DNA from 3 places in the Oerskovia sp. NPDC060338 genome. Region 3 is predicted to be linked to each of the others. Evidence: predicted binding sites of a transcription regulator. Region 3 holds the regulator's gene; each other region holds the start of a gene.
The links. Region 3 encodes Rex, which represses fermentation and respiration genes when NADH is low (regulators of the CRP and FNR family bind a similar motif). Its sites were predicted from a motif close to CTTGTGAANNNNTTCACAAG; they were not measured.

Region 1 (9,446 bases), on a different contig from region 3:
TGCTCGCGCGCGCCCTCGACGACCCGGCGGCGCTGAGGGCCGCGGTCGACGGGTTCGTGTCGATGCTCGAGCCGGCTCTCCAGGCCGAGGTGGTGACCCGATGAACGGCGGACCGGGCAACGACGAGGGGTCCGGGCCTGGCGACGCACGGACGGTCGGACGGACCGAGGACACGGCGGACGGACCGAGCCTCCGCGAGCGGCTGCGCGCCCTGCCGACGTTCGGCCTTGGGCTGCCCCCGCTCGACCCGAGCGAGGCTCCGCCGGAACCCGTGACGCTGTTCCTCGAGTGGATCGGTCAGGCGATCGACGCCGGGGTGCCTCTCCCCCACGCCATGACCCTGTCCACCGCGGGCTCCTCGGGCCGGGTGACGGCACGCACCGTGATCCTCAAGGACGTCGACGCGTCGGGATGGTGGTTCGCGACCGGTTCGACGAGCCCCAAGGGCCGCGACCTCGCGGAGAACCCGAACGCGGCCCTCACGTTCCTCTGGCCTGCGCTCGGGCGCCAGGTCAGGATCGTCGGGCCTGCGCTCCCCGCCGACACCTCGACGAGCGCCGCCGACTTCCTCGCCCGCTCCGACGGTTCGCGCGCCGCCGCGCTGGTGGGTCACCAGAGCGAGACCCTCACGTCACGGCAGGAGTACTGGGACGCCTTCGCCGTCACGCTCGCAGCCGTGCAGGAGGACCCAGCGCTCCGGGCACCCGCCTGGACCGCGTACACGCTCGCACCCGCGTCGGTCGAGTTCTGGCAGGCCTCGGACGACCGCGGACAGACCCGGCTGCGCTACCGCGCGGCAGGACACCACTGGGAGAAGGGGCTGCTCTGGCCATGACAGGGACAACGCAGGACATGACATCACCGCACGCCGTCGACCCGGCACCCACGAGCCCGCTCGACGCCCCACAGGCAGCGCCCCGCGACGACCTTCCGGCGATCCGACGTGACGCGGCAGCCGCGCTGCGCGCGCTGATCCAGGCCACCCGCGGCGTCGACGACGACGCACTCGCGTCCCCGAGCTCGCTCGACGGATGGACAGTCGGGCACGTGCTGTCGCACGTGGCGATGGTCGGCGACGCCCTCGCCCGCCAGGCCGAGCTCGCCGCCCAGGGCGAGACCGCCGAGGTCTACGAGGGCGGGGCCGAGGGGCGCGCGGCAGGCATCGAGGCCGGCGCGCACCGTACCGGGGACGAGCACGTCGACGCGCTCACCGCGGCAGGCGCGAGGCTCGAGGCCGCGTGGTCCCTCACGGACAGCACGGGGTGGGGTGCAGGCGTGACCTACCGCGACGGGACCGTCGCCGACGTCCTCGACTGCTGGTGGCGCGAGGTCCGCATCCACGCGACCGACCTCGGTGAGGTCGGCACGGTCCGAGACCTCACGCCGTCGGGAACGTGGGGCCTCGCCTTCACGGGCCACCTGCTCGACTTCCTGAGCCCGCGCCTGCCCACCCCCGTGCTCGTGGTGCGGCTCGAGGACGGGGCGCGCTCCGTCGTCGGGCCCGAGGGCGTGCGGCCCGCCGCCGAGGACGCGGGCGACGACGACCTCACCACCGTGACCGGCAGCGCGGCGGACGTCGCCGCGTGGCTCGCGGGACGCGAGACGGCCATCGACCCCACGGCGCACAGGAACGGCAAGACCGTCGACCTTCCGGCGCTCGGTCCGTGGCCGTCGGGCGTCCCCGTCCGGCGTTAGTCGCGGCTCACACCCGGACCAGGACCGTCCCGTCCTCGACCGCCACCTCGAACGTCCGCAGCGCCTCGGGCTCCTTGCCGCTCGGGTCGAGGCACTCGCCCGTCGTCAGGTCCCACACCTGCTTGTACATCGGGGACGTGATGGTCGGGGTCTCACCCACCGAACCGACGATCCCGCGCGAGAGCACGTTCGCCCCCGAGTACGGGTCACGCTGCTGGACCGCGAGCACGCGGTCGTCAGCCAGGCGGTAGACCGCGACCTGGGTCCCCTCGACGAGCGCGGCGACTCCGCGCTCGGGGACGAGCCGCTCGAAGGGGCAGACCGTGGTCCATGCCGTCGCGCTCACTTGCGAACCTCCACCGTGCGGGCGATCACCGGGTTGTTGTCCGACGGCTCGCCGGGGCGGGCCGGGCGCACCTGCCCGCGCACGCCCACGTAGGCGAGGTCGGGGTCGTGCTGGTCGGGGGCGTTGACGAACGACACGAACCGCGACAGGCGGTCCGGGTCGTCGAGGGTCTGCGCCCACTCGTCGACGTACGACTCGACGTGCTGGGCGATCTCGGCCTCGAGGTCGGCCGCGATGCCGAGCGAGTCCTCGACCAGGACCTTGCGCAGCTCGCCGATCCCGCCCGGGAAGTCCGCGACCCAGGGGGCGGTGCGCTGCAACCGGTCCGCGGTCCGCACGTAGTACGCGAGGAACCGGTCGATCACGGCCACGAGCCGTTCGTCGTCGAGATCCTCCGCGAGGAGCTCGGCGTGGCGCGGGGTGAAGCCTCCGTTGCCGCCCACGTAGACGTTCCAGCCCTTCTCGGTCGCGATCACGCCCACGTCCTTGCCGCGCGCCTCGGCGCACTCGCGCGCGCACCCCGAGACCCCGACCTTGAACTTGTGCGGCGACCGCAGCCCGCGGTACCGCAGCTCGAGGCGCACGGCCATGCCCACCGAGTCCTGGACCCCGAACCGGCACCAGGAGGAGCCGACGCACGACTTCACGGCCCGCAGCGACTTGCCGTAGGCCTGGCCGGACTCCATGCCCGCGTCGACCAGTCGGCGCCAGATCTCGGGTAGCTGGTCGATCCGCGCACCGAACAGCCCGATGCGCTGGGCTCCCGTGACGCGCGTGTAGAGCCCGAAGTCCTTCGCGACCTGCCCGATCACGATGAGGTTCTCGGGCGTGATCTCCCCGGCCGGGACACGAGGCACCACCGAGTAGGTCCCGTCCTTCTGCAGGTTGGCGAGCGCCCGGTCGTTGGTGTCCTGGAGCGCGGCCTGCTCGCCGTCGAGGATGTACCCGCCCCACAGCGACGCGAGGATCGAGGCCACGACGGGCTTGCAGACCACGCAGCCGCGACCCGTGCCGTGCGCTGCGACGATCTGGGTGAAGGTGCGCAACCCATCCTGGCGCACGAGGGCGAAGAGCTCGGCGCGCGACATCGAGAAGTGCTCGCACATGGCCTTGGACACCGTCACGCCGCTGGCCTCGAGCGCGGTGTTGACGATCTTGGTGAGCACGGGCACGCACGACCCGCACACCGTCCCTGCCTTGGTGCAGGCCTTGACCTCGCCCACGCTCGTGCACCCGTGCTCGGCCACCGCCCCCCGGACCGTCCCGGCCGTGACGTTCGCGCACGAGCAGACCACGACGTCGTCGGGCAGGTCGCCCCCGAGCGCCGGCGCCCCGCCCTCCGGGGCGAGGAACGCCGACGGGTCCGCGCCCAGCGAGCGTCCCAGCATGGGGCGCAGCGACGCGTACAGCGCGGTGTCCCCCACGAAGACCCCGCCGAGCAGCGTGCGCGCGTCGTCCGAGACCACGAGCTTGCGGTACGTGCGGGCGACCGGGTCCGCGAACGTGACCTCGAGCGCGCCGGGCGTCAGCCCGAACACGTCACCGAAGCTCGCGGCCTCGATGTCGACGCCCTTGAGCTTGGTCCCCTCGGGAGCCGGGGAGTAGGTGGCGCTGCCGCCCAGGAGACGGTCGACCACGACGTCGGCCATGGCGTTGCCCGGCGCGACCAGGCCCACGCACTGGTCCTCGAACGACGCGCACTCGCCCGCGGCCCACACGGCCGGGTCCGAGGTGTGGCACGCCGCACCCACCACGACGCCGCCGCGCTCGCCGATCGCCAGGCCCGCCTCGCGCGCCACGCGGTCCCGCGGGCGGATGCCCGTCGAGAAGATCACGACGTCGGCCGGGATGCGCGACCCGTCCGACAGGTCCATGGTCCCCACCGCGCCGTCGCCCGCGGCCGTGAGTCCCGTGGCGCCCGTCGACGTCCGCACGTCGATGCCGCGGTCGGTCACGAGCACGCGCAGCGCCTCGCCGCCCGCGTCGTCGAGCTGGACGCTCATGAGCCGGTCCGCGAACTCCACGACGGTCGCCGACGTCCCGAGCCCCTGGAGCGCCGCTGCGGCCTCGAGCCCCAGCACGCCTCCCCCGACCACGACGCCGTGCAGCGTGCGCCCCAGGCGCTCGGTGCGCAGCTCGACGTACTCGCGCAGCGCCTGCACGTCGGCCATGGTCCGGTAGCTGAACACGCCCGGCAGGTCGGTGCCCTCGGTCCGCGGCGTCCAGGCCCACGACCCGGTCGCCAGGACCAGGTGGTCGTAGGCGAGGACCCGTCCCGAACGGGTCGTGACCGTCTGCGCCTCGCGGTCGACGGCCGCGACGGCGTCCCCGGTGACCAGCTCGGTGCGGGGGTCCTCCCAGACCGTCGGGTCCATCGTCAGGTCGTCCGCCGAGCGGCCGCCGAAGAACTCGGACAGGTGGACGCGGTCGTACGGGGCGCGGTCCTCGTCGCCGACGACGGACACCCGCCACTCCCCCTCGGGCGAGCGTGCGATCATCTGGCTCACGAACCGGTGGGCGACCATGCCGGCGCCGACCACCACGACGCGGCCGGGGGTGGGAGTGCTCATCTGGGGGGCCTCATAGGACGTTGGGGTGTGACGTGGAGCGAGGTGACGAGTCGAGGCCGACCGGGGCGGGATCTGCCTCGCGCACCATCCTCGTCCATAGATACGAGCGATCGTGGTCAAAACTGCTGATCAGCGCGTCGCGAGGACTTTCGAGGGGATGTCGAGGGACCTTGGTCCCGAGAAAGTGTGACCCACGACCGTGACGGACCGCACACCATGTGCACTCCTTCACAAGCGTAAAATCGAGCGCGTGGCGACTAAGAAGACAACGGGTCAGAACACCATCGACGTAGCCCTCATCGGCGGCGGCATCATGAGTGCGACCCTCGGCGCCCTCCTGAAGCTCCTCGAGCCCTCGTGGACCATCAAGGTCTTCGAGCGCCTCGACGCGGTGGCCCAGGAGTCCTCCAACCCGTGGAACAACGCTGGCACCGGCCACGCTGCGCTCTGCGAGCTGAACTACACCCCCGAAAAGGCCGACGGCACCGTCGAGATCTCCAAGGCGGTCGCGATCAACGAGCAGTTCGAGGTGTCGCGCGAGTTCTGGCATCACCTGCTCACCGGCGGTCACCTGCCCGAGCCCGCGAGCTTCATCAGCCACACCCCGCACATGACGTTCGTGCGCGGCGCGGCCAACGTGGACTACCTCAAGCGCCGCTTCACCGCGCTGAGCGCCCACCCGCTGTTCAGCGAGATGGAGTTCACCGACGACCCCGCGGTCATCGCGCAGTGGGCCCCCCTCCTGGTCCTCGACCGCGACAGCGACGAGGCCGTCGCAGCGACCCGCGCGACGAGCGGCACCGACGTCGACTTCGGCGCCCTGACCTCCCAGCTCTTCGCCTACCTCACGGCCAACGGCGTCGAGCTGAACCTCCAGCACGAGGTCAACAAGCTCAAGAAGCGCAAGGACGGCACCTGGGACGTCACCGTCAAGGACGTGTCCTGGAACGCCAAGGCGGCCCCGCGCACCGTGAACGCGCGCTTCGTGTTCGTCGGCGCCGGCGGTGGCGCGCTGCCGCTCCTGCAGAAGGCGGGCATCAAGGAGGCCAAGGGCTACGGCGGCTTCCCCATCAGCGGTGAGTTCCTGCGTACGGACGACCCGGAGCTCGTCGCGCAGCACCAGGCCAAGGTCTACGGCAAGGCCGACGTCGGCTCGCCGCCCATGTCCGTCCCGCACCTCGACACCCGCGTGGTCGACGGCAAGACGTACCTGATGTTCGGCCCGTACGCCGGGTTCAGCCCCAAGTACCTCAAGAAGGGCTCGCTGCTGGACCTGTTCACCTCGCTGCGGACCCACAACATCGGGTCCATGCTCGGTGCGGGTCTCAAGAACATCGACCTCACCCAGTACCTCGTGGGCCAGCTCCTCGCGAGCCCCGAGTCCAAGTTCACGGCGCTCCAGGGCTTCATGCCCACCGCGCACCCCAAGGACTGGGAGAAGATCACCGCGGGCCAGCGCGTCCAGGTCATCAAGAAGGACCCCAAGAAGGGCGGCGTGCTCGAGTTCGGCACCGAGGTCATCGCGGCCGCCGACGGCTCGATCGCCGGCCTCCTGGGCGCCTCGCCGGGTGCCTCGACCGCGGTCCCCGCGATGATCGACCTGCTCGAGCGGTGCTTCCCGCAGCGGTTCGCCACCTGGCGTCCCGAGCTCGCGACCATGATCCCGAGCCTCGGCCAGGCCCAGTGGGAGGCGACCGAGCTCGACTCGCTCTCCGCCGCCGCCGGCCCCTCGGAGGAGGCGGTCGGCGCCCGCTGACCTCGACGTCGCAGAACGAACCGGCGCCCCGGTCTCCGTACGGAGACCGGGGCGTCGGTGCTGTACGGGGCGGCGTCGGATCTGGGGCCCTCACGCCTGGGTCAGGGCTGCCGCTTCGCCTCCGCGAGCACCTCGTCGACCGCGTCCCAGAAGTCGACGCGGGCCTGGTGCGTGGCGGCCGGAGTCGCCCCCGGCTCGTCGAGACCGAACGGCCGGTAGGGTGCGATCGCGAGAAAGTGCCCGGCGCCCTTCTGCTCGACGGCCGTGACCAACCCCTGGTCGGCGAAGCGGGGCTTCACGTCGCGCAGCAGGCCGCACGCGTCCCACTGCGTATCGGCCGTCCCGCAGACCAGCACGACCGGGCCCTCGATCGCCTCGACCGGCACCTGGGTCTCGGGCGGCGTGCCGACCGCGCTGCTCGGCGCGCACGGCAGTCCCACCCCGTCGAACGTCCAGGCCGACACCCTCCAGTTCGGGTAGCCGCAGTACAGGCTGCCCGCACCGGTCGGCGCGAAGGCGCCGTACACCTCGTCAGGGCGGTTCGCGGCGAGCCACAGCGCCATCTCCCCACCTCGCGAGACGCCGAACGTGAAGACCCGGTCCGTGTCGACCCCTGGCTGCTCACGCAGCCAGGCGAGCCCGGTCAGGAAGGTCTCGACCGGCACCTCCGCGAGCTCGGTCGGCTGCCCCGGGCTCTTGAAGTAGCTGATCGCCAGGGCCGGGTAGCCGAGCGCGGCCAACGAGGTGGCCGCAGCTCGGGCATTGCTCAGCCCCCCATCCGACCCGCTGAAGACGAGCACGGCCGGCAACGCGGCGTCAGCCGAGAGCCCGGCCGGCACGGCGTACGCGGCCACCATGGCGTCGTCGGTCACGTCGCGGACCTCGACGTCCGCGCCGTAGCCCGTCCGCTCGACGACCGTCTCGGCGAGGGGCTCGCCGTCGGCGCTCAACGACAGCGTCACCGAGTGGTCTACGCTCCCTGCCTCGATACCGAGCCTGCTGCCCGTCATGGACCAGAACGGCCCCATCGCGTCGACCGTCGTCCACGACCCCTCGGTCGGGGCGGTCGTCGTGAGGTCGACCCGGCCGTCCTCGTCGGCCACGAACGTCGCCCGCGACGACATCGCCGCCCCGTCGAGGTCCGTCGTCGCGACCAGGCGCACCTCGCGTCCCGCACCGAGCCCGGTCAGCGTGATCGCCAGGGGGTCGAACGCCCCGTCCTGCTCGACGACCTCGATCGCCGGGTCCGGTTCCGGAGGCGCCGAGCACGCCGCGAGAGCCAGCAGCGAAGCGGTCAGCAGGAGGGCAACGGCAGGGACATGGTCACGTCGTCGGGGGGCCATGGGCAAATGTTCCCGTACCGCACTAATCCGGCACAACCCGCCACGCCGGGGCCGTGCGACGCAGGTCTCACCCCCGAGGACCGCGCGTGCCGACCACGTCCACCTGTTGGCGCGGGTCGCCCCGCCCGGCCGGTGGCAGGGTCCATCCGTCGTTCGTCCCGGCGGGGAACCGACCTCCTGCCGGCGGGCGCCGCACCGCCATCACCACGAGCGGCGCCACGAGCGCCGCGATCACGACCAGTCTCATCACGAGCTCCACGATGTCCATGCCTCCACCCTGGTCCGGCCGCGCGGCGCGCACGAGTGGCAGGAGAGACAGGTATCGACAAGATCCTGCCAGCGGCGTAGCGTCGAAGGATGTTGCGCACAGTGGCGGCCGTCGTCGCCGACGGACTGGCCCCGTTCGAGTTCGGCGTCGTGTGCGAGGTCTTCGGCCTCGACCGCACGGACGACGGGGTGCCCCTCGTCGACTTCCGCGTCTGCGGCCCGGTCGCCGGAGTCCCTGTCCGCACGAGCATGGGCGCCTCGCTGATCCCCGACCACGGTCTCGACGCGCTCGAGGACGCGGACCTGGTCGCGGTCCCCGCGATGACCATCCGCGACGAGTACCCGCAGGAGATCATCGACGCCCTGCGCGCAGCACACGCGCGCGGCGCCGTCCTGCTGAGCGTCTGCTCGGGCTCGTTCCTGCTCGCCGAGGCGGGGCTCGTCGACGGGCGCCGCATCACGACCCACTGGCGCCACGCCGACGAGCTCACGGCCCGCTACCCGCAGGTCGAGGTGGACCCGGACGTCCTGTTCGTCGACGACGGCGACATCATCACGAGCGCGGGCACGGCCGCGGGGATCGACGCGTGCCTGCACATCGTGCGCAAGGAGTTCGGCAGCGCAGCGGCCAACGCGATCGCGCGCCGCATGGTCGTCCCTCCCCAGCGCGACGGCGGCCAGCGCCAGTACATCGACCGCCCCGTGCCGCAGTGCGAGGAGCAGAGCATCCGCGACGTGCTCGCCTGGATGGACGAGCACCTCGACGAGCCCCAGACCGTCGAGGACCTCGCGCGCCGCGCCCACCTGTCGGCACGCACGTTCGCGCGGACGTTCGTCGCCGAGACCGGGACCACCCCCATGCAGTGGCTCGCGACCCAGCGCGTCCACCACGCGCGGACGCTGCTCGAGGAGTCGGGCCTCGACCTCGAGGAGATCGCGCGCCTGAGCGGGTTCGGTTCGGCCGCGCTGCTGCGCCACCACTTCCGGCGGGCGGTCGGCGTCCCGCCGACCGACTACCGCCAGACGTTCCGCCACGCGTCCTGAGTCTCTCCCTGGGCGAGGCGCGCACCCGGGGGCGCGGCGCCGTCGGGCACGGTTCTCCACGTTGCACGACGGCGGCACGCGCCTAGGGTCGAGAGGGTCCGGTCCCGTACGACGTGAGGCGCGCTCCATGACCATCCCCACCACCCTGCTGTCCTCCGGCCACCCCATGCCCCTGCTGGGCCTGGGCACCTGGCCGCTCGACGACCACGCCTCGGCGCGGGCGGTCGAGAGCGCGATCGGGCTCGGGTACCGGCTCGTCGACACCGCGTCCCGCTACGAGAACGAGGTGGGCGTCGGGCAGGGCATCGCCGCGTCGGGCGTGGACCGCGCCGAGCTGTTCGTCACGACCAAGCTCCGCGGGGCGGACCAGGGGTACGACGCGACGCGGGACGCACTGCACGCGAGCCTCGACCGGCTGGGGCTCG
Region 2 (9,446 bases), on a different contig from region 3:
CCGGCCAGGTCGACACACGTGAGGGCGGGCTCCCCGGGGAGCCCGCCCTCACGTCGTCCCGGTGAGTCTCAGCCGAGCTGCTCCCGCAGGAAGCGGTAGTGGATCGCGGCCATGTGCGCGGCCTGCGCGTTGTTCGCCGCGCCGCCGTGCCCGCCCTCGACGTTCTCGTAGTACGTCACGTCCTTGCCCGCCGCGAGCATCTTCGCGGCGAGCTTGCGGGCGTGCCCGGGGTGCACGCGGTCGTCCTTGGTCGACGTCGTGAAGAGCACGGGCGGGTACTCGCGCTCGGCGTCGAACAGGTGGTACGGCGAGAACGTCCTGATGAACTCCCACTGCGCGGGGTCGTCGGGGTCGCCGTACTCGGCGGCCCACGACGCCCCCGCGAGCAGGTGCGTGTAGCGGAGCATGTCGAGCAGCGGGACACCCACGATCACGGCGCCGAAGAGCTCGGGGTACTGGGTGAGCATGTTGCCCGCCAGGAGCCCGCCGTTGCTGCGCCCCTCCATGCCCAGGTGCTCGGGCGTGGTGATCCCGCGGGCGACGAGGTCGCGGGCGACGGCCGCGAAGTCCTCGTACGCCTTGTGGCGCTTGGCCTTGAGGGCCGCCTGGTGCCAGGCCGGTCCGTACTCGCCGCCGCCGCGGATGTTCGCGACGACGTAGACGCCGCCGTCCACGAGCCAGGCGCGGCCCAGCGTGCCGGAGTAGCCCGGGGTCAGGGAGACCTCGAAGCCGCCGTACCCGTAGAGCAGCGTGGGTGCGGCGCCCGGGCGGGAGCCGACCGGAGCGGGGGCGCCGTCGGCGGGCTCGGCGGCGCTGGTCGGGTCCGCACCTGCTGCGGGCCGGACGAGGTCCTCGCGCCCGACGACGAAGTACGGGACGCGCGTGCCGTCGTCGGACACCGCGAAGTGCTGGTCGATGACCAGCCCCTGCGCGTCGAAGAACGCGGGGCTCGACTTGAGGACCTCGGGGGCGGTGCCCGCACCCACGGTCAGGAGCGAGAGCGTCGAGGGCGTGAGGTAGTCGGTCGTGACGAGCCAGACGTCGTCGCTCTCCTCGGAGTCGACCGCGCCCACGACGACCATGCCAATGGTCGGCAGGCCCGGTAGCTCGCTGCGGGTCCAGGGGACGTCCGGGCCCTCGGCGAGAGGCGGCGGGGTCAGCACGTGCAGGCGGTTCTTGACGTCCTCGAGGACGTTGACGACGAGGTGGTGCGCCGTCCAGGTGGCCCCGGCGAGCGAGGTCGAGGGCGTGGGCTCGAACAGGACCGTGAAGCCGCGGGCCCCCGCGAGGAAGTCCTCGAAGCGGGTCGCGAGCAGCGAGCCCGCCACGTACGTGGCGCCGCCGACCGTCCAGTCGTCGCGCAGCTCGACGAGCATCCACTCGCGCTTGACGCCGACCTCCGCCGAGCGCGGGACGTCGATCTTGACGAGCTTCTCGTCGGGGGTGCCGGCATCCTGGACCAGGTAGGTCTCGCTGTCGTAGAACGCGATCGATCGACCCACGAAGTCGCGCTCGAACCCGGGGGAGTGCGTGCGCCAGCCCATGATGTACATGTCCTCGGGCTCGCCCTCGTACACGACGGTGGCCTCGGTCACGGGGGTGCCGCGGCGCCACCGCTTGACGATCCGCGGGTATCCCGACGGCGTCATGGAGCCCGGGCCGAAGTCGGTGTAGACGTAGACCGTGTCCGCGTCGATCGAGCCGAGCCCTCCCTTGGACTCCTCGCGCAGGAACCCGCCGTCCTCGGGCGCGACGAACGACTTGGTCACGAGGTCGAACTCACGCGTGACGTCGGCGTCGGAGCCGCCGGGGGACAGGTCGATCAGGGCGTGGCGCCACTCCTCGCCGGGCGCGGGGCGCAGCACGCTCGCGCCGTGCCAGACCCAGCTCTGGTCCTCGGCCTCGCCCAGCGCGTCGAGGTCGAGCACGAGCTCCCACGCGGGATGGTCGGTGCGGTAGGAGTCGAGCGTCGTGCGGCGCCAGATGCCGCGCTCGTGCTGCGCGTCGCGCCAGAAGTTGTAGTAGTGCTCGCCGATCCGGGAGACGTCGGGGATCTTGTCGTCGGAGTCGAGGACCTCGCGGATCGCCTGCTCGGTCGCGGTGAACTCAGGGGTGGCCTCGATGGTCGCCGCGGTCTCCGCGTTGCGGCCCTGGACCCAGGTCATGGCCTCGCGGCCGTCGACCTCCTCGAGCCACAGGTACGGGTCGTGCGGCGTGGTCGGCTGTGCGGTGGGCGTGTCGGTCACGGCGTTCTCAGCACTCATGCAAACACCCTAGGCGACCTGGCGGACGGGGAGTCTCGGCCCGGCCGCCCCGGAAGAGGGCGACCCCCTGTGGCCCGTGCCACATCCTGGAGCGGCTCTTGCATCTATCCGTACCTTGTGAAAGTATTCACAAGCAAGGGAAAGACACCACGCAGACCCGGCCGCTCGGGTCACTGGAGGAGCAACGTGAGCAGCACGAGCAAGGCCCCCGTAGGAGTCACCGAGATCGACGCGCTCGTCGACCGCGGTCTCAAGGCGCTCAAGCAGTACGACGCCTTCACCCAGGAGGACATCGACCGCATCGTGAAGAAGGCGTCGGTCGCGGCCCTCCACGAGCACGGTCGCCTCGCGCAGCTCGCGGTCTCCGAGACCGGGCGCGGAGTCTTCGAGGACAAGGCCACCAAGAACATCTTCGCGTGCGAGCACGTGCCGAACTCGATGGCCAACCTCAAGACGGTCGGCGTGATCGGCCGTGACGAGCTCACGGGCATCGTCGAGATCGCCGAGCCGGTCGGCGTGGTCGCCGGCATCACCCCGGTGACCAACCCGACCTCGACCGCGATCTTCAAGGCGCTCATCGCGCTCAAGACACGCAACCCCATCATCTTCGCCTTCCACCCCAGCGCCCAGCAGTGCTCGGTCGCCGCAGCCCGCATCGTGCGTGACGCCGCGGTCGCCGAGGGTGCCCCCGTGGACTGCATCCAGTGGGTCGAGCAGCCCTCGCTCGAGGCCACCTCGGCCCTCATGAACCACGACGGCGTCTCGCTCATCCTCGCCACCGGCGGCAACGCGATGGTCCGCGCCGCCTACTCGGCGGGCAAGCCGGCCCTCGGCGTCGGCGCGGGCAACGTCCCGGCCTACATCGAGAAGACCGCCAAGCTCGGCCGCGCGGTCAACGACGTCGTCCTGTCCAAGGGCTTCGACAACGGCATGGTGTGCGCCTCGGAGCAGGCCGTCATCCTCGACACCGAGATCTACGACGAGGCCCTGGCCGAGTTCGCCCACATGCACGCCTACCTCGCGAGCCCCGAGGAGAAGGCCAAGCTCGAGCGGTTCATCTTCGGCGTCGAGGCCGGCGGCGCGAACTGCGCGGGCGCCAAGCTCAACGCCTCGATCGTGGGCAAGAGCCCCCAGTGGATCGCCGAGCAGGCGGGCTTCACCGTCCCGGACGGCACGTCGATCATCCTGGCCGAGTGCGCCGAGGTCGGCCCCGCCGAGCCGCTGACGCGCGAGAAGCTCAGCCCGGTCCTCGCGGTGCTGCGCGCCCAGTCGACCGACCACGGCATCTCGCTCGCCGAGCAGATGGTCGAGTTCGACGGCCTGGGCCACTCGGGGGCGATCCACACCGAGGACAAGGACATCGCCGAGGAGTTCGGCCAGCGCGTCAAGGCCGTGCGCATCCTGTGGAACCAGCCGTCGGCGCTCGGCGGCATCGGCGACATCTACAACGCGCTGATCCCGTCGCTGACCCTCGGGTGCGGCTCGTACGGGCACAACTCGGTGTCGAACAACGTGTCGGCGGTCAACCTCATCAACGTCAAGCGGATCGGACGCCGGAACAACAACATGCAGTGGTTCAAGATCCCGCCGAAGACGTACTTCGAGCCGAACTCGATCCAGTACCTGGCCCAGATGCCCGACGTCGAGCGCGTCACCATCGTCACGGACAAGGTCATGAGCCAGATCGGGATCGTCGACAAGGTCCTCGACGTCCTGGGCCGCCGTCCCAACAAGGTCTCGATCCAGATCATGGACCAGGTCGAGCCCGAGCCGAGCGTCGAGACGGTCGAGAAGGGCGCGGAGATGATGCGCGACTTCAAGCCCGACACGATCGTCGCGATCGGCGGCGGGTCGCCCATGGACGCCGCCAAGGTCATGTGGCTCAAGTACGAGCACCCGGAGATGGCGTTCTCGGACCTGCGCGAGAAGTTCTTCGACGTCCGCAAGCGCGCGTTCAAGTTCCCCACCCTGGGTGACCTCGCCAAGCTGGTCTGCATCCCGACCTCGTCGGGCACGGGCTCGGAGGTCACGCCGTTCGCGGTCATCACGGACCACGCGACCGGGTACAAGTACCCTCTGGCCGACTACGCGCTGACCCCGTCGGTCGCGATCATCGACCCGGTCCTGACCGCGACGATGCCCGCCAAGCTCGCGGCCGACTCGGGCTTCGACGCCCTGACGCACGCGACCGAGGCCTACGTGTCGGTCTACGCGAACGACTTCACCGACGGCCTGGCGCTGCACGCGATCAAGCTGGTCTTCGAGCACATCGAGGCCTCGGTCACGCAGGGGGCCGACGCCCCCGAGGCCCGCGAGAAGATGCACAACGCGGCCACGATCGCCGGCATGGCGTTCGGCAGCGCGTTCCTCGGGATCGTGCACGCGATGGCCCACACGGTCGGCTCGTCGTTCGGGCTGGTCCACGGTCGCACCAACGCGATCTTCCTGCCGCACGCGATCCGCTACAACGGGCAGATCCCGACCAAGGTCACGGGCTGGCCCAAGGCCGAGAAGTACATCGCGCACGAGCGCTACCAGCAGATCGCCAAGCACCTGGGGCTGCCGGCCTCGACGCCCGAGCAGGCCGTCGAGTCGTACGCCCGGGCCGTCGAGGAGCTGCGGGCCAAGGTCGGGATCGAGCGCTCGTTCAAGGAGCAGGGTGTCTCGGAGCGCGAGTTCATCGGAGGCCTCGACGCCCTGGCGATGCGGGCCTACGAGGACCAGTGCGCCCCGGCCAACCCGCGGCTGCCGATGCTCGAGGACATGAAGGACATCATGGTCGCGGCCTACTACGGCACGAGCCGTGAAGAGGTCCGTGCCGAGCGCAAGGCCACCGAGGAGGCGCTCGCGCTCGCCGCGGCCGCCGAGACCTCGGAATGATCTGGGCACCGGCGTCCGGGGAGCAGCCCGGACGCCGGTAGCCCGACCGACGACCCGAGCGGTACGGGTCAGGGTCGGGTGGCGCGTCCTGCCGGGTGGCGCCACTCACCGAGGGTCCGGGGTTCCCCCTTTCGTCCCGGACCCGCACGCAGCGCCCCGCGTCCTCCAGCGCGGGGCGCTGCTCTGCGTCGGGGCAGGGCGAGCCGGTGGACCGCGCGGGTGTGGGTGGAGCACGCGATGATGGGCACGTGAACGACGCCTCCTCGCACCTCCTCGAGCCCCTCGCCGCCGACGCCGCCCCGGCCCTCGACGAAGCCGCCGCCCAACGGCGCTGGGCCGAGCTCGTGGCCCTGGTCGAGGCCGACCAGCGGGCCTACTACGAGGCCGACGCGCCCGTGTCGTCGGACGCCGAGTACGACGCGCGCATGCGCGAGCTCGAGGCGCTCGAGGCGGCGCACCCCGCGCTCCAGACCCCGGAGTCGCCCACGCAGCGTGTCGGCGGACGGGCCGCGACGGGCTTCGCGACGGTCGAGCACCTCGAACGCATGCTCTCGCTCGACAACGCCTTCTCCGCGGAGGACCTCGCCGCGTGGGCCGCGCGCGTGCACCGTGACCTGGGCGTCCCGCCCGAGGCCCCCGTCGAGTACCTGTGCGAGGTCAAGATCGACGGCCTCGCGATCGCGCTGCTGTACGAGCGGGGGCGCCTCGTGCGGGCCGCGACGCGAGGCGACGGGCGCACGGGCGAGGACGTCACGGCCAACGTCCGCACCATCACGAGCATCCCGCAGCAGCTCGCGGGAGACCCGGCCACGCACCCGGCGGTGATCGAGGTCCGCGGCGAGGTCTTCCTGGGCGTCGAGGACTTCGCGGCCCTCAACGAGGCGCTCGTCGCGGCCGGCCAGGCTCCCTACGCCAACCCGCGCAACACCGCGGCAGGCTCGCTCCGGCAGAAGGACCCGGCCGTCACGGCGAGCCGCAACCTGCGCATGTACGCGCACGGCGTCGGAGCGCTGCAGTGGGACGAGGGCGAGCACGCCGAGCTCGAGCGCCAGTCGGACGCCTACGCCCTGTTCGAGCGGTGGGGCGTCCCGGTCTCGCCCCACAACCGCGTGGTCGACGGGCTCGCGGGCGTGCAGGACATGATCGCCTACTACGGCGAGCACCGGCACAGCATCGAGCACGAGCTCGACGGGATCGTGGTCAAGGTCGACGAGCTCGCGCTCCAGCGCCGCCTCGGTGCGACGAGCCGCGCACCGCGGTGGGCCATCGCCTACAAGTACCCTCCCGAGGAGGTCAACACGCGCCTGCTCGCCATCCAGGTCGGCGTCGGCCGGACCGGGCGGGCAACGCCGTACGCCGTCATGGAGCCGGTGCTCGTCGCGGGCAGCACCGTGCGCCAGGCGACGCTCCACAACCAGGACGTCGTGCGGGCCAAGGGAGTGCTGATCGGCGACGTCGTGGTGCTGCGCAAGGCGGGGGACGTCATCCCGGAGATCCTCGGTCCGGTCGTCGCGCTGCGCGAGGACGGCGTGCAGCGTACGGAGTTCGTCATGCCGACCGAGTGCCCCGTGTGCGGCGCGCCGCTGCGCCCGCTCAAGGAGGGCGACGTCGACCTGCGCTGCACCAACACCCGCTCGTGCGCCGCGCAGGTCCAGGGTCGCGTCGAGCACATCGGGTCGCGCGGCGGGCTCGACATCGACGCGCTGGGCGAGGTCACGGCCGCGGCGCTGACCCGGCCGCTCGAGCCGGCCGAGCCTCCGCTGCCGACCGAGGCCGGCCTGTTCTCCCTCACCGTCGAACAGCTCGCGCCGATCCGGGTCGTCGTGCGCGACCCGGAGACCGGGCTGCCCCGACCGAGCGACGGCAAGAGCGAGGCCGCCGACGTCACCATGTCCGACGGATCCGTGGTGAGCGCCAAGGTGGCCCGCCCGTTCCAGAAGGTCGTGAGCCGCACCTACCCGCCCGGGTACGAGGACGCGACGCCCGCCGAGCGCCGCGCCGCAGGCGTCCGCAAGGACTTCCCCGTGTACGGGCCCTCGACCACGGCCGAGACCTTGGTCGCCGAGCTCGAACGCGCCAAGACCAAGGACCTGTGGCGCATCCTCGTGAGCCTCAACGTCCGGCACGTCGGACCGGTCGCCGCGCGGGCGCTCGCGGACTGGTTCGGCTCGCTCGACGCGATCCGTGCGTCGGGCCGTGACGAGCTCGCGGCGGTCGAGGGCGTCGGGCCCGTCATCGCCGACCAGCTCCTCGCCTGGTTCGAGGTCGACTGGCACCGCGAGATCGTCGAGGAGTGGACGGCCGCGGGTGTGCAGATGGCCATCCCCGGCCACCCCGGTCCTGGCTCGGTCGAGTCCGCAGCCGGTCCGTTGACCGGGCTGACCGTCGTGGTCACGGGCGGGCTCGAGGGCTTCTCGCGCGACGGCGCCAAGGAGGCGATCCTCGCGGCGGGCGGCAAGGCCTCGGGCTCGGTGTCCAAGAAGACCGACTACGTCGTCGTGGGCGAGAACGCGGGGTCCAAGGAGACCAAGGCCCGCGACCTGGGCCTGCGGATCCTCGACGAGGCCGGGTTCGTGGCGCTCCTCGCGGGTGGGCCCGCGGCGGTCGGTGACGTGCCGGCCGACGAGGCAGACGTGCCGATCGAGCTCGACGGCGCAGAGGGCCCCGACGACCGACCGGTGGCACCGGCGAGCAGCTGACGGTCCCGACGACCGACCGGCGGCCACGACGTCGGGCTGGAAGCCACAGACATCAGCCGACGACGCGAAGCCGTCGGACGCGTACGCCGAGATAGATGTCTCCTGTCGAGGAAGAGGTCTCTGGGCCTCTCCCTCGACACGAGACCTCTACCTCGCGCGACCGGGCTTCCCGGCCCCCGACCCCGGCGCCCCTGACCCCGCGGCCTCCGGCCCCGCGGCCCCTGCCGCCGCAGCCGGTCGGCGTGCCAGCACGGACCGCAGACCCGCAGCCTGCTCGGGCGGTGTCGCGAGGACCGGACCTCGCGGCGGGCCGGCCGGCACGCCGAGCAGCTCGGCGAGCGCGTGGAGCCCCGCGACGGGGCGCAGCTGCCCGAGCTCGCGGGCCAGTGCCAGGAGCCAGGACCGTTCCAGCACGGCGTCGAGGGGCCGGCCGTCGACGTGCGCCCGGTGCAACCGGACGTACTCGGCGGGCACGAGGGCGGCCACCCCGGTGTGCCAGGCGTCGCTCGACGGCAGGGTCGTGAAGGCCCCTTCGATCATCGCGAGGTCACCGCTCAGCCCGACGGCGAACGCGTCGTCGTCGACCGCGCCTCGGACGGCGGACAGGCGAGCGCCCACGCCCGCCCTCCCGGCGGGGTCCTTGAGGCCCAGGAGCCGGGCTTGGCGTGCCAGGTGAGCCAGGACCTCCGGGGTCGCGTCGTACCCGCTCTGCGCGGGCCGGTTGTAGAAGCACAGGGGCAGGTCCGTCTCGGCGGCCACGGCCTCGAACAGGGCCACGACCTCGTCGTCGACCAGCGGGACGTACGAGAAGGGCGTGAGCACGAGGCCGTCGGCGCCGCCTGCCTGCGCGGCCACCGCGTTCCGCACGACCTCCGTCGTGGCCGGCGCCGCGACCGCGACGTGCACCGGTACCCGGGCCCCGGAGCGGCCGGGCCCGGCATCGCGCGCCGCGCGGACGGCCGTGCCCACGACCGCGGCGCGCTCCTCGTGGCAGAACGACGTGCCCGCGCCCGACGACGCGAGGACCGTGACGCCGTCGACCCCCGCGCGGACCGTGCTCGCGACCAGGCCGGCCAGCGCCTCCAGGTCGGGGGCGCCCGAGCCCGGTCCCACGGGCGTGATCGGATAGGCGAGCAGCCCGCTGAAGGGCGACGGCACGGTCATCCGCGTGATGCTGCCACACGAGCAGGCCCGAGGGATGAACGACCCACCGCCCGATCGGCGCCCGCGCCTACCATGGCGAGCATGACCCAGGACCTGATCCCTGACCTCGTCGCGCCCGCCGACACCTCGACGCTCGTGCGTGGCGCCCACCTCGTGGGCTCCGTGAACCTCCCCACCGCCGAGGACACGTTCCGCACCGTCGCCGCGCACGCGGGCACCCACCTCCGGCGGATCCCCGACGGCGAGGTCGGCGAGAGGTTCCACTGGATCCTGTTCCAGGGCTCACGCTTCGAAGCCGTGCCCGGTCTGGCGCGCCTCCCGATCGACCCGGTGGTCGTCGCCGGGTTCGACGTGCGCCCGCACGTGCTCGACGGCTCGGTCGCCCCGGGGGACCTGACCTTCGGCGAGCTGGGCTACGCGGCGGCCGCGTCGTCGTCGT
Region 3 (9,446 bases):
CCCATGAACGCGAAGCCCATGAGGATCACGAAGACCCCGATGACGCGCGTGATGACGTCCTCCCACTGCTTGACGTGCACGCCGACCGCTCCCGCGGCGACCATGAGCAGGACGAAGACGAGCGTGAAGCCGGCCACGAAGAGTCCGACCCCCGTCGCGACCCGCCACCGGCCCGGGGCACGCACCGTCCGGACGGCCGTACCGCCACCGGAGCTGCTGCCGCCCTGGCGGGACGTGGCCCCGGCGTTGGCCGCGGCGAGCCCGCTCACGTACCCGACGTAGCCGGGGACGAGCGGCAGCACGCACGGGGACGCGAAGGACACGAGCCCCGCGAGGAGTGCGACCGGCACCGCCAGCAGCATGGACCCGCTGAACGCCGTGGTGGCGAACGTGGAGCCGACGTCACCGGCGAAGGAGAGAGGGTTCACGGGTCAGGCGTCCTCTGCGAGGACGTCGTCGACGAGCCCGGTGAGGGTCGAACCCTCGGCACGACCGATGATGCGTGCGGCGACGCGCCCCTCGCGGTCGAGGACGACCGTCGTGGGCACCGCCTGGATGGGCACCGAGCCCTCGAGCGTCGCGATCGCCTCGCCGCGCGTGTCCTCGATCGAGGGGTAGGGCACCTCGAACGTGCGCTCGAACGCGAGCGCGGCGCCCGCGTCGTCGGTGCTGTTGATCCCGAGCAGGCGCACCCCCTGGTCCGCGCGGTCGTTCGCGAGCGCGACCAGGTCGGGTGCTTCGGCCCGGCACGGCGCGCACGACGCGTACCAGGTGTTGAGCACGACGACGTCGCCGGCCCACTCGCTCGTGTCGATGGCGTTGCCCTCGAAGTCCGTGCCGGTCAGGACGACGGGGTCGTCACGGTCCGACACGTCCCACGTCTTGACCGAGCCGTCGCCCGAGACGTAGCCCTGACCCACGACGTCGTCGGGGCTCGTGGCGCCCGACTCCTGGGCGCAGCCCGTGAGGACCAGGCCGAGCGAGACGATCGCGACGGGGACGAGAGCAGGACGACCGGCGGTGCGACGCCCGGGTGCGGGCGCGCGACCGTGCCGGGCACGGAAGGGGTGGATCATGGCAGCACTGTCTCCCACCTGCCTGGGCACAACCTGAGAAAGCCCTGGTGGGTCACGCTCCGGAGACCTTCGCGGCCCCCGGCAGCAGGTCTGCGACCGGCTCGGTGTAGTGGATCCCGACGAGGCGGTCGCCGTCGAAGCGCAACGACGTGAGGGACGCGAGCGAGCACTGGCGGTTGCGCGGGTCGTGCCACAGCCGCTTGCCCTCGAACGCCAGGCGCGAGATCCAGATGGGGAGCTGGTGGCTCACGAGCACGACCTCGCGGCCCTCGGCCTGCTCGCGCGCGTCGTGGACCGCGGCGTGCATGCGCGCGACCTGCTCCTTGTAGGGCTCGCCCCACGACGGGCGCAGCGGGTTCCACAGGTAGGGCCAGTGCCCGGGGTGCCGCAGCGAGCCGTCGCCCACGCCGAACTTCATGCCCTCGAAGTGGTTGCCCGCCTCGATGAGCCGCTCGTCGGTCCCGAGCGGCAGGCCGAAGGCCTCGGCGACGGGCGTCGCGGTCTCCTGCGCGCGCTGGAGCGGGGACGCGATGACGAGGGCGACGTCGAAGGGCTCGTGCACGCCGTCGTCGGGCAGCGCGGGCGCACCCTCCGCGGGCTTGCCCGACAGGTGCCCCGCGACGCGACGCGCCATGGTGTGCCCGAGCTCGGAGAGGTGGTACCCGGGGATTCGCCCGTAGAGGATGCCGTCCGGGTTGAAGACTTCACCGTGACGCATGAGGTGGACCGTGGTTGCAACCATGCCGACCAGTCTCCCAAAGATCTGGCCCGCGCGGTGCACGTGCCCGGGGTGCTCCGGGCCACACGTCACCGCCCGGCGCGCCCGGGCCCTACCTACTGCTCGCGCGGCTCCGCGACCCGGCACGCCTCGGCGATGGCGTCCATGGCCTCGCCGAGGTTGCGGAGCTGGGCCGGGGTCAGGACGTCGACCATGTAGCGACGGACCGCGGTCACGTGGCCAGGGGCCGACGCGACGAGCTCGGCGTACCCGGCCTCGGTCATGACGCAGTTCACACCCCGTCCGTCGCCCACGCTCGCGGCGCGGCGCACGAGACCGCGCTGCTCCATGCGGTGGACCGTGTGGGTCACGCGGCTGCGGGAACGGGCCAGGCCGTCGGCCAGCGCGGACATGCGCAGGGTGTGGTCGGCCGCCTCGGACAGGCGGACCAGGAGCTCGTACTCGCCGAGGGTCAGGCTCGAGAGGTCCTCGTGCTCCCTGCTGAGGGCCTCGACGAACCGCGCCGAGCCGTCGAGGAACGAACGCCAGTAGCGCTGCTGGTCGTCGTCGAGCCAGGGGGTGGCGTGCACCGTGGTGGCGTGCTGGTCCTGCTGAGCCGTCATCTCTTCCTTCATCCGTCACGCCCCCTCCGTGTGAACAACGGCCCCATTCTCCCATCGTCGGGGGTGGCGGCTGGTCCAGGGAGAACTCGTGCCCTCCTCGGGGAATAGAGGGCGATGGGCTTGCGTTGATGCGTTCGTATGAAGTTGAATCTTCAACTAATGGCACGTCGACGGCGCGCCTGACGCAACGCAACTCGACCTCTCAGGAGACACCCATGGCCACGAACCTTCCCGCCGGACTGACCGCAGGCACCTACGCGATCGACCCCTCGCACTCCCAGGCGACCTTCACGGTCCGCCACGCAGGCATCTCCAAGGTCCGCGGCTCGCTCGCGATCGCCGACGGCAACATCACCATCGGTGACGACGTCGAGTCCTCCAACGTGGTCGCCGCGATCGACGCCAAGTCGGTCAACACCGGTGACGCGGGCCGCGACGGCCACCTGCAGTCGGCCGACTTCTGGGACGCCGAGAAGAACCCGACCTGGAACTTCGTCTCGACCGCCGTCGAGGCCGACGACGACGACTTCGTCATCGCGGGAGACCTGACCATCAACGGCGTGACCAAGCCGGTCAAGCTCGAGACCGAGTTCACGGGCACCGCCGTCGACGCCTACGGCAACTCGCGCGCCGGGTTCGAGGCCGAGACCGAGATCTCCCGCAAGGAGTTCGGCCTGACCTGGAACGTGGCCCTCGAGGCCGGCGGCGTGCTCGTCGGCGACAAGATCAAGATCGCGCTCGACCTCTCGGCGATCAAGCAGGCCTGAGCCTCTCTCCCCCGACCGGCCCCCGCGCCCTGACGCAGCCCGGTACGCCAGGAGCCGGCGACCCGTGACGGGTCGCCGGCTCCTGTGCTGTCCGGGCGAGGTGCGCACGGTGCCCGACGGCGGGACGCGCCCCCGCGGTCGGCTCGCCACCCGGCGGGGCACCCTAGGCCCCGGCGCCCTCGTCGTCGTCCTCGTCCGCGCCGGGCTCGCCCGAAGGACGGTTCGCGAGCGCCCGGGCCTGCGCGTGGAAGGCCAGGATCTGCAGCTCGCTGCCCACGTCGACCGAGCGCACGATCACGTCGTCGGGCAACTGGAGGGCGCGCGGCGCAAAGTTGAGGATCTCGCGGACCCCGGCCTCGACGACCCGCTCGGCGACGTCCTGCGCGACGTGCGCGGGCGTGGCCAGGACGACGATCGTGACGTTCTCGCGGGCGATGACCTCCTCGAGCGCGTCGACGTGCTCGACCACGAGCCCCGCAGCCTCGGTCCCCACGACCGACGGTGACGCGTCGAGCAGGGCCGCGACCTCGAAGCCGCGGGTCCCGTAGCCCGAGTAGTTCGCGAGCGCGTGGCCCAGGCTACCGATGCCGATGATCGCGATCCGGTGCTCGTCGGTCACGCCCAGCGCCGACGTGATGTAGGTCGCGAGCGAGTCGACCACGTACCCCACACCGCGCGTCCCGTACGACCCGAGGAACGACAGGTCCTTGCGGAGCTGTGCGGAACCGACCCCGGCCAGCTCGGCGAGCTCGGTCGACGACGTGGTCTCCACGCCGCGCCCCTCCAGATCGCGCAAGGCCCGCAGATAGGCGGGCAGACGTGTCACCGTCGCGCCAGGAATGCCGGTGTCCCCCAGGGTCTCTGCCACTCGTACCACCCATACCTCGTCATGTCGTCGTCGTTGACGACCTCGCTGTGCTGCTGTCTCGGATCATCTCAGGCTCTGGGCCCGAACGCGGAACGTCAGCCGCTGACGCGCCGCCGCGCGAGCGCCTTGGCGAGCCGTGCGCCGTCGACCTGCCAGAACCCCTGCTGGACCCCGTCCACGGTCACGACCGGGACGTAGTCCCCGTACTCGGCCGCGAGCGCACCGGTCGGGTCGTCGTCCACGTCGACCTCGGTCCACGTGACCTGCTGCTCGGCGCACACCGCCTCGACGATCTGACGGGCCGTGTCGCACAGGTGGCACCCGTCGCGCCCGTAGAGCACGACGCGCGGGGGCACGGCCCGGGGAGCGGTGGCAGGGGCGAGGGCCTCGGACCCTGCCTCGGGTCCTGCGGCTCGTCCTGCGGCATGTCCGGCGGCGGGTTCTGCGGGGCTCACTCCCCCAGCCTACGCATCCCGGACAGAAGGTCCGTCCGGGTGCCCGGCGTCTTGAGGTGCGCGGGGCGTCGGCGGGCGTCGGCGGGCGCCGATAGAGTGGACGGCATGCCGACGTCTGCACCTGGGTCCACCCATCCGACGGCGGCCTTCTTCGACGTCGACAACACCATCATCCGGGGCGCCAGCTCGTTCCACCTGGCCCGGGCGCTGTACCAGCGCGGCTTCTTCTCCACCCCGGACCTCGTGACGTTCGCGTTCCACCAGGCCCGCTACCTCGTGCTCGGGGAGAACAAGCGCCAGATCGACCAGGTCCGCTCGCGCGCCCTCGACCTCATCGCGGGCCGCTCGGTCGCCGAGGTCGTCGCGATCGGCGAGGAGGTCTACGACCAGGTCCTCTCGCTGCGGATCTTCCCCGGCACCCAGAAGCTCCTCGACGAGCACATCGCGGCCGGCCACCAGGTGTGGCTCGTGTCCGCGACCCCTCTGGAGATCGGTCAGCTCATCGCCCGGCGGCTCGGCGCGACCGGGGCGCTCGGCACGGTCGCCGAGCACGAGGACGGCCTCTACACGGGCCGCCTCGTGGGCGACATGATGCACGGCCGGGCCAAGGCGGCCGGTGTCCGCGAGCTCGCCGAGCGTCACGGGATCGACCTCGCCGCGTCCTACGCCTACGGCGACTCGCTCAACGACGTGACCATGATGCAGGCCGTCGGCCACCCGTGCGCGATCAACCCCGACACGCGCCTGCGCCGCCACGCCAAGGACGTCGGATGGCCCATCCGCGAGTTCCGCGGCAGGCGCCGACGCGTCGCGAACCGCGGGCTCAAGACCGCGAGCTGGGCGGGGGCGGCCTGGGTCCTCGGGCTCGTCATGCGCTCGATCCGGCGCTCGCTCAAGGGCCGCACGGGCCTCTGACCCACCGCGGTCCAGGAGCAGGCCGCGACGCGACCTCCGCTGCCTGGTCGGGCACGACCCCACCCGGACATGCGAAGAGCCCGGCACCCCTGAGGGTTCCGGGCTCCTGCGACAGCCGGCGCGAGACCGCGCCGCACTGCTACTTCTTGTTACGACGCTGGTGGCGCGTCTTGCGAAGCAGCTTGCGGTGCTTCTTCTTGGCCATACGCTTGCGGCGCTTCTTGATGACGGAGCCCATGGGTCCTCACAATGCTGGATCGGTGTGCGATCGGGATCGCCCCGATCATGGTGGTCCACGGCTGATCGGGAACCGACCAACACGAGAAAAAGTCCGTCCCTTACCCTACCTGCTCCCAGCCTGTCGCCCGAAATCGAGCGAGGGTGACGTCGTCGGGCAGGAGGCGGGGCGCCCTGGCGGGCGCTCGCACGCCGCCCCGTTCCGGGGCTCCCCGACCCACCTCAGTCGAAGTGTGCGTCCAGTCCGAGCAGCGGGAACACGGCCCTGCGCGTCGCGACGACCGCGCGGTCGACCTCGTCCTCGGGGTCGTAGCCCCGCCCCCACGACGTGAACGCGACCTCGCCGTCCCCCATGAGCGCGGCGGTCTCGCGGTGCGCGACCGCGGTGATGTGGTCGCGCCACGCGACCGGCACGGGCGTGGACGGCGCCACGGGCGCGTGGACGACCTCTGCGACGACGTTCGACCACGCGAACGGGACGACCGACGTGACCGAGTAGCCCCCGCCGCCCAGGGCGACCCAGCGCCCCTCGGCGAGCTCGTGCGCCAGCTCGTGGATCCACCGCACGGCCGCGCGCTGGGCGTCGATGCTCACGTCGAGGTCGCTCAACGGGTCGTGACCGTGCGCGTCGCAGCCGTGCTGGGACACGATCACCTGCGGCCGGAACGCGCGCAGGACGGGCGGGACGACCGCGTCGACGGCCCGCAGCCAGCGCGAGCCGTCGGTCCGTCGAGGCAGGCCAAGGTTGACCGCGGTGCCCGACGCCGAGGCGCCGCCCGTGTCCGTCGCGTGGCCCGTGCCGGGGAACAGCGTCGCGCCGCTCTGGTGGACCGAGACGGTCAGGACGCGCGGGTCGTCCCAGAAGATCGACTCGACCCCGTCGCCGTGGTGCGCGTCGAGGTCGACGTACGCGACACGCTGGGCGCCGTCGTCGAGCAGGCGACGGACCGCGGCCGCGGCGTCGTTGTAGATGCAGAAGCCCGACGCGGCCCCGCGCTGGGCGTGGTGCATACCGCCCGCGATGTTCACGGCGTGCAGCGCGTGCCCCGACCACACCGCGCCCGCGGCCTCGTACGAGCCCGACAGGATGCGGGCCGCGGCCTCGTGCATCCCGGCGAAGACCGGGTCGTCCTCGGTGCCCAGCCCCAGCGCGGCGTTCTCCACCCCCTGCTCCGAGGCCGCGTGGACCGCGGCGACGTACGCGGGGTCGTGCACCAGGTCGAGCACCTCGTCCGTGGCCGGCGACGTCCCGACGACCTCGACCCCCGGGGCGTCGAGCAGGCCCAGCGCGCGCACCAGGCGCATGGTCAGGTCGAGGCGCGTCGGGGACATGGGGTGCCCGTGCCCGAAGTCGTACCCGAGCAGGTCCGGGCTCCACACGACCTGCGCGACGAACGGCACGGTGTCGGTTCCGGTCACGTGCGCTCCTCGCTCGGTGTCTCGTCCGTGCGACGGGTGCTCCGTCGCACGGCCCGTACCGCGACGCGAGAGCGCGTTCGGCAGCCGGCAGGAAACACGGTATCGCCCGCGCGGCCCGACGGCGCCACGCGGTTCAGCCGGTGGGCACGGCCCGTCCTGTGGCAGAGTTGGGCGACACATCGGCACGCACGGCGACCGGACGGCCCCGCAGGGCCCGCCCCGCCGCTCGTCCACCCGGACGAGGACGCACGGACAGCGAGACGGAGGACCGATGCCCCAGGGGGTCTCCGGGCGCTTCTTCGCAGGGCGCGAGCTCGTCGACCGCCTCGCCCGCCACTCACCGGCCCGCCTCGCGGTCACGGTCTTCGCCGCGGTGATCTCGCTGTTCACGCTGCTCCTCATGGCGCCGTGGGCCACGACGTCCGGGAGGTCCGCACCCCTGATCGACGCGCTGTTCACCGCGACGTCGGCCGTGTGCGTCACGGGCCTCGTGGTGGTCCCGACGGGAACCTACTGGTCCACGTACGGGCAGGTCGTGATCCTCGTCGGCATCAAGATCGGTGGCCTGGGCGTCATGACGCTCGCCTCGATCCTCGGCATGGCCGTCTCGCGGCGCATCGGGCTGACGCAGAAGCTGCTCACGGCCTCGGAGACCAAGACGACCCGGCTCGGCGAGGTCGGCTCCCTGATCCGCGTCGTCGTCATCACGTCGACCAGCATCGAGCTGCTCATCGCGCTGCTGCTCCTGCCGCGCTTCATCGTGCTCGAGGAGACGTTCGGCGAGGCCGCCTGGCACGGCCTGTTCTACGGGATCTCGGCGTTCAACAACGCGGGATTCATCCCCACGGCCGAGGGCCTGACCCCGTACGTGGGCGACTGGATGCTGCTCATGCCGATCATCATCGGCGTGTTCATCGGCTCGCTGGGCTTCCCCGTGATCCTCAACATCATGCGCAACCGGCGCCGCGCCTCGAAGTGGAACCTGCACACCAAGCTGACCCTCACCACGAGCGCGATCCTGGTCGTGGTCGCCGTGGTCCTGTTCGCGGCGTTCGAGTGGACCAACGCCAAGACGCTGGGTCCGCTGAGCCTCAACGAGAAGATCCTCGCCTCGCTGTTCGCCGGGGTCATGCCCCGGTCCGCGGGCTTCTCGACGATCGACATCAACGGCATGCACGAGTCGAGCTGGCTCATCACGGACGCGCTCATGTTCGTGGGTGGTGGCAGCGCCTCGACCGCGGGCGGCATCAAGGTCACGACCCTCGCGGTCATGCTGCTCGCGATCGTGTCCGAGGCCCGCGGCGACCGCGACCTCGAGGCGTTCGGTCGACGCATCCCCCGCGAGACCCTCCGCCTGGCCGTGGCCGTGTCGTTCATCGGTGCGACGGCCGTGCTCGTCGCGAGCCTGCTGCTGCTCGAGATCACGGGCTGGACGCTCGACGTGATCCTCTTCGAGACCATCTCGGCGTTCGCGACCGTGGGCCTCTCGACGGGTGTGACGGCCGACCTCCCGACCGCCGGCAAGTACGTCCTGGTCGTGCTCATGTTCATCGGGCGCACCGGGACCATGACGCTCGCGGCCGCGCTCGCGCTGCGCGACCGGCGCCGCGTCATCCGTTACCCCGAGGAACGCCCCATCATCGGCTGACCCCGCCTCCCCGCTTCCCTGGCACGGTCCCGGTTCGCTGCCGGCCCGCGCTCCCGACGAAAGGTCCCCCAGGTGCCCGACAAGAAGGCCCCCGAGAAGAATGCCGGCGTGCTCGTGATCGGTCTCGGCCGGTTCGGGTCCGCGATCGCCGCGACCCTCGACCGGCTCGGCCAGGACGTGCTCGCGGTCGAGCGGTCGCCCGAGCTCATCGCGCAGTGGTCGGGCCGCATCCCGCTCGTCGAGGCCGACGCCTCCAACCCGACCGCCCTGGAACAGCTCGGCGCGCGCGACTTCCCGGTCGCGGTCGTGGGCGTGGGCACCTCGCTCGAGGCGAGCGTGCTCATCACGGGCAACCTGGTGGACCTGGGCACGCCCCAGATCTGGGCCAAGGCCATCTCTGCCGAGCACGGTCGCATCCTGCAGCGCATCGGCGCGCACCACGTGGTGTTCCCCGAGGCCGACGCGGGCAGCCGCGTCGCGCACCTGGTCTCGGGCAAGCTGCTCGACTACATCGAGGTCGAGGACGGCTTCACGATCGTCAAGATGCGTCCCCCGAAGGAGACGCAGGGCTTCACGATCGAGCAGACCAAGGTCCGCGACCGCTACGGCGTGACCATCATCGGCGTGAAGTCGCCGGGTCAGGACTTCGTGTACGCCGAGCCGACCACGCGCATCTCCGCGAACGACCTGCTCATCGTCTCGGGGCACGCCGAGCTGCTC

Region 1: a site for Rex is predicted at 4,827-4,846, ahead of mqo (malate dehydrogenase (quinone)). Genes of this name have one in related genera too.
Region 2: a site for Rex is predicted at 2,379-2,398, ahead of adhE (bifunctional acetaldehyde-CoA/alcohol dehydrogenase). Genes of this name have one in related genera too.

The regions. Positions count from the first base shown of each region.
Region 1 covers NZ_JBHXCQ010000009.1:213,263-222,708, forward strand. Annotated here, with positions in the region: gene ACFWGN_RS12960 (TetR/AcrR family transcriptional regulator) at 1-104, shown strand, start outside; gene ACFWGN_RS12965 (pyridoxal 5'-phosphate synthase) at 101-835, shown strand; gene ACFWGN_RS12970 (maleylpyruvate isomerase family mycothiol-dependent enzyme) at 853-1,695, shown strand; gene nirD (nitrite reductase small subunit NirD) at 1,703-2,041, opposite strand; gene nirB (nitrite reductase large subunit NirB) at 2,038-4,611, opposite strand; gene mqo (malate dehydrogenase (quinone)) at 4,853-6,367, shown strand; gene ACFWGN_RS12990 (acyl-CoA thioesterase/BAAT N-terminal domain-containing protein) at 6,469-7,710, opposite strand; gene ACFWGN_RS12995 (hypothetical protein) at 7,778-7,978, opposite strand; gene ACFWGN_RS13000 (helix-turn-helix domain-containing protein) at 8,068-9,021, shown strand; gene ACFWGN_RS13005 (aldo/keto reductase) at 9,149-9,446, shown strand, end outside.
Region 2 covers NZ_JBHXCQ010000018.1:41,221-50,666, reverse strand. Annotated here, with positions in the region: gene ACFWGN_RS19755 (prolyl oligopeptidase family protein) at 69-2,264, opposite strand; gene adhE (bifunctional acetaldehyde-CoA/alcohol dehydrogenase) at 2,451-5,144, shown strand; gene ligA (NAD-dependent DNA ligase LigA) at 5,393-7,843, shown strand; gene ACFWGN_RS19740 (dihydrodipicolinate synthase family protein) at 7,991-9,007, opposite strand; gene ACFWGN_RS19735 (hypothetical protein) at 9,089-9,446, shown strand, end outside.
Region 3 covers NZ_JBHXCQ010000004.1:211,163-220,608, forward strand. Annotated here, with positions in the region: gene ACFWGN_RS06780 (cytochrome c biogenesis CcdA family protein) at 1-362, opposite strand, end outside; gene ACFWGN_RS06785 (TlpA disulfide reductase family protein) at 432-1,076, opposite strand; gene ACFWGN_RS06790 (histidine phosphatase family protein) at 1,129-1,818, opposite strand; gene ACFWGN_RS06795 (MarR family winged helix-turn-helix transcriptional regulator) at 1,911-2,417, opposite strand; gene ACFWGN_RS06800 (YceI family protein) at 2,633-3,184, shown strand; gene ACFWGN_RS06805 (redox-sensing transcriptional repressor Rex) at 3,348-4,052, opposite strand; gene ACFWGN_RS06810 (glutaredoxin family protein) at 4,148-4,507, opposite strand; gene ACFWGN_RS06815 (HAD family hydrolase) at 4,613-5,422, shown strand; gene ACFWGN_RS06820 (30S ribosomal protein bS22) at 5,562-5,660, opposite strand; gene ACFWGN_RS06825 (acetoin utilization protein AcuC) at 5,882-7,078, opposite strand; gene ACFWGN_RS06830 (TrkH family potassium uptake protein) at 7,350-8,726, shown strand; gene ACFWGN_RS06835 (TrkA family potassium uptake protein) at 8,799-9,446, shown strand, end outside.